Regions from separate parts of the Erwinia sp. L03-1 genome, predicted to be linked through region 2. Evidence: predicted binding sites of a transcription regulator. Region 2 holds the regulator's gene; the other holds the start of a gene.

Region 1 (2,409 bases), 1.3 Mb from region 2:
TATAGTGGTGCACCGTCCAGCCACCGGGATCGGTGGTGGTGCTCCATCCATTGCCACTATTGGGTCCACCGGAACCCGCTACGCCCCCCGTAGCTCCACCCCTATCACCGCCAAACTGATTATTGTGGGCATTGTCGCCTCCATTTCCACCCATAGATGCCTCCTGTCGAATCAGAATCAAAAAAACTGTGCGTAAAAACATGCTTTTATATACAGTTTTCAAATTATCCCATTAGGGAAGATGTTCATTGATCTGTGTCAATATTCAGATGCGCGATCCAGACAGGCTGAGTGAAATGTGATGTCTAAGCTATCGATTTTTCAAAGAGTGTATTAATCAGCGCCGACAAACAAAGAAGTCTGAACAGACAGAAGATAATAAATGAGAAAGTCCGATTAAGACACATAACTTATTGTCTAATAAATAAATGGCTGTTTAAATTGACTCCTTAACAACGTTTATTGTTCCGTTGATCCCTAATCCCCCATTACTGCTTTGTGCTGGCTGCGGTTAAGGGCGGTGTCGGAGATTCCCGGAAACTCTTTGCCAGACATGAATGCGTACAGGAAATATGCAATGACCAAAATAGTTGGGATTTGAAGAAAATCCGAAGACTGAGAGTGCACAGTTTGTTGTGACTGGTTTTTCGTGGTGCAGATAAATGACCTAAATAGCGGCACCAAAAACTAAATCGAAAAGTGAGCCGAATCCTGCGCGAGAGCAAACCTTAACGGGGACAGGCTGGGAAACCTGCGGACAGATAAACGGTTTTATCGGAGCAGCTCAGCAGCCTACGGATAGATAAACGGTTTCTGGAAGCGGCTCAGCAGCCTGCGGACAGATAAACGGTTTTACTCAAAGCGGCCCAGAAGCTTGAGAGGTGGATAAACCCTGCGGGTGACGGGCATTCCGCAGCGCTGCGGCGAAGACGGAGGGCCAGGCGAGGGCAGCAGGGATGCTGCACTCAGGGAGCGGCGGGCAGGGATGCCCGCTCGCGACCGGGCCGTCCGGCCTGAAGTCGGAGCCAAAGGCACCATGCGAAGCCTGTAGCTGCGACGCCCGGCACCCGCGGGGATTATCCACCGGCACAGCAGAAATTGCAGCCAGCACAACCCACCAGTAACCGCAGGGATTATCCACCGGCACAGCAAATAGTGCAGTCCGGCAACCGCTGGGACTATCCACCGGCTCGTCAGGCATCGTACCCCGACAACAACTATCCGAAAAATTCACTGACTGCCATAAGAGATATCACCCACTGGCACTCAATGCTTCCAGGCAAAACGTGAAAATAGCCGGACGGCCTCTTGTTTTTTCTTGCACGATAATGATAATCGGTATCGTTTCGATTTACGTTTCTTTACTGGAACTGAATTTATTTTTCGCACCTGAGGGCGTTTGCATGTTTGTACCCTTTCTGATCATGTTACGTGAAGGACTTGAAGCGGCGCTCATTGTCAGCCTTATCGCCAGCTACCTGAAACGTACGCAGAGAAGTCAATGGTTTGGTGCCATGTGGGCCGGGGTGTTTGTTGCCGCTGCGCTCTGCCTGGGCGTTGGCTACTTTATCAACGAAACCACCGGTGAATTCCCGCAAAAACAGCAGGAAATGTTTGAAGGCATCGTGGCGGTCATCGCCGTCGTCGTCCTCACCTGGATGGTATTCTGGATGCGTAAAGTCTCCCGCAATGTAAAAGCCGAACTGGAACAGGCGGTGGATAACGCGCTGCGAAAAGGGAACAGCAGCGGCTGGGCACTGATATTTATGGTCTTCCTCGCAGTCGCCCGTGAAGGCCTGGAATCGGTCTTCTTCCTGCTGGCAGCTTTCCAGCAGGATGTCGGCATCGCTCCGCCGCTGGGGGCCATGCTGGGCCTGGCGACCGCCGTTGTGCTGGGAATGCTCATCTACTGGGGCGGGGTACGCCTCAACCTGGGCGCTTTCTTCAAATGGACCAGCCTGTTTATTCTGTTCGTGGCCGCCGGGCTGGCGGCAGGAGCTATTCGCGCGTTCCATGAAGCGGGCCTGTGGAATCATTTCCAGGATATTGCATTCAACATGAGCAACCAGCTTTCTACCAGCAGCCTGATCGGTACGCTGCTTGAAGGCGTCTTTGGCTATCAGGAATCTCCCAGCGTCAGTGAAGTGGCGGTCTGGTGGATTTATCTGCTGCCTGCGCTGCTGCTGTTCTTTATGCCAGTGCGTACGCAGGCCGAAACATTACGTGCCGCCCGATAGACTTTTGTTCTGGCCCGTATAACGGGTACCTTCACTTTTTACAGGGATTGACTATGACACTCCGTATTCGCAAACATGCGCTGAGCGCTGCGCTCCTTAGCCTGATCTCTGCGTCCAGTACGACGATGGCCGCAGAGATTCCTCAGGTTCATATCACCGTTAACGACAAACA
Region 2 (2,409 bases):
GAGGGCACAGCACAATGCGACAAAAGCAGGAGGATTACTCGTTTATCCCCCTGTGGCTGTCTGCTATCATTGCCGTTATCTTTTTTAAGTTAGCCATCTCATATCATTAAGTTTCAAGAGGTTATTAAACTCATGGCAATCGTAGGCATTTTCTTTGGCAGCGATACGGGCAATACCGAAAATCTTGCAAAAGTGATTCAAAAGCAGCTTGGCACTGACGTTGCTGACGTTCACGATATCGCTAAAAGCAGCAAAGAAGATCTTGAAGCCTTTGATATTTTGCTGCTGGGTATTCCCACCTGGTACTACGGCGAAGCGCAGTGCGACTGGGACGACTTCTTTCCGACCCTGGAAGAGATCGACTTCAACGGCAAGCTGGTGGCGCTGTTTGGCTGTGGCGATCAGGAAGACTATGCCGAGTACTTCTGCGATGCCATGGGCACCATCCGCGACATCATTGAGCCCAGGGGCGCGGTGATTGTCGGGCACTGGCCAACGGCGGGTTACCATTTCGAGGCCTCCAAAGGGCTGGCGGATGACAACCATTTCCTCGGTCTGGCCATTGACGAAGACCGTCAGCCTGAGTTGACCCAGCAACGTACCGAACAATGGGTTAAACAGATTTTTGACGAGCTGCAGCTGAAAGAGATTCTTGAAGCCTGAGTGCAGCGGCCTGATGTGGGCGATGTCTCATATCGGGCCAGTGGTTTTACCTGTAGAAGTAATAGGTACATCTTTGTAATTTTCATCTGCAAATCTGTAAAATATCGCCATCGGTCACCTCACTTATTCAGCGTTCCTCGCTCAACGAGCGATAAGAGTGCTGAGCAAAATGTTAATCCCGTTTTTATTGGGCGTTTGCTTTCCTGGACGTATCGGGTTCTCAACTTTACATCCCACAGCGGTGCGCATCCCACTCGTGGTTTCCATTTTGAAGTATCAGTTCTATAATGAGACGCACCTAGCTTTCTGCGTCGACCGATGTTTAAGGCTTTTCAGCCACTTAGTGACTAGCAAAGTAACAGGACAATATCCGCATGACTGACAACAATACCGCATTAAAGAAGGCCGGCCTGAAAGTCACGCTTCCCCGACTGAAAATTCTGGAAGTGCTTCAGGTACCAGAGAGCCATCACGTCAGTGCGGAAGATTTATATAAACGCCTGATTGATATGGGCGAAGAGATTGGGCTGGCAACGGTCTACCGCGTACTCAACCAGTTTGATGATGCAGGGATTGTAACGCGTCATAACTTTGAAGGCGGCAAGTCCGTATTCGAACTGACCCAGCAGCAGCATCACGATCACCTGATCTGTCTGGACTGCGGAAAAGTGATTGAATTCAGCGATGAGTCTATCGAGACACGTCAGCGTGATATCGCTACCCGCCACGGTATTAAACTCAGCAACCACAGTCTTTATCTTTACGGCCACTGCACCACAGGTGACTGCCGTGAAGACGAAACGCTTCACGACAAATAATCTTCCGCGTTGCCCAACATAAAAAACCGGTGATCATCACCGGCTTTTTTTTACGCTTTTTTCAGACTTCCTCCACCCTGCTGTAGCGCTTGCCGTCGGCGCTGACCGCGCGCACCAGGACGTTACCCTCCTCCTCAACTTGCGGTTTAGCCGTGGCCTCATAGCGCTGCCAGCTTCTGCCTGCATCAACGCTGTACTCAATGGCGATGCCAGGCAGCGCGATATTCGCCTCCAGCATTCCGCCAATAATACGCGCGCCCGGTACCGGGATGCGGTACTCAATTCCCCGACGATCCAGCTTCGACAGCTCGCGTTGACCCAGCAGGTTGGCAAAACGCTGCCACTCTTTCAACTGAGCCTTACTATCGACAAAATGCGTCTCGCCCCGGGTAAAGGCTTTTCCTGGCTGGTAATCCTGCTCCCAGCCCGCGCGGTGCCATGCTCGCTCGGCCACGGCCAGCAGACGCGGAAACATCATATATTCCATCTGTCCGTCAGTGCGTACCGTCTCGCTCCACAGCTGGGCAGAGAGTCCGGTGGCGCCAGGCCAGGGCTTGTCGGATTTTGCCGTAAATGTTTTACCATCGCGATCAAACGACATTTCTGCGTTCTGCGGCAGGTTATCCGGCACAAAGCTAAACATTTTGCGCTCGTCGCTGAAACGGGTTCCCCAATAGTAGCCCCGCTCAAGCGGATTAACTTCGTTGGGGAAATCGAGATAGACGTAGTCCGGGTTGGAGACGATCACCTCGTAGCCCTTGTTGGCCCAGTCGTTAGCGCTGTCATACCCTCCCCAGTAAAGCGTATCCCAGAAATTCACCGCCACGCGCTTCGTGGCGAAGGCACCCGCATTTTCAGCATCCTTCAGGCCATCCTGCCACGCCTGCATTTTCTCGATGCCGTGCGCATCGACCTGCTTGCTAACTTC

Evidence for each region. The regulator Fur, encoded in region 2, represses iron uptake genes when iron is present. The targets are predictions, from matches to a motif close to ATAATAATGAGAACNACTATCAA.
Region 1: efeU (iron uptake transporter permease EfeU) is a predicted target of Fur. The motif match lies at 1,323-1,345, and genes of this name have one in related genera.

The regions. Positions count from the first base shown of each region.
Region 1 covers NZ_CM178762.1:1,914,777-1,917,185, forward strand. The annotation lists gene efeU (iron uptake transporter permease EfeU) at 1,404-2,237, shown strand; partial or broken gene efeO (iron uptake system protein EfeO) at 2,291-2,409, shown strand, end outside.
Region 2 covers NZ_CM178762.1:3,167,345-3,169,753, forward strand. The annotation lists gene fldA (flavodoxin FldA) at 133-663, shown strand; gene fur (ferric iron uptake transcriptional regulator) at 1,038-1,481, shown strand; gene AC4PCC_RS14610 (beta-N-acetylhexosaminidase) at 1,543-2,409, opposite strand, start outside.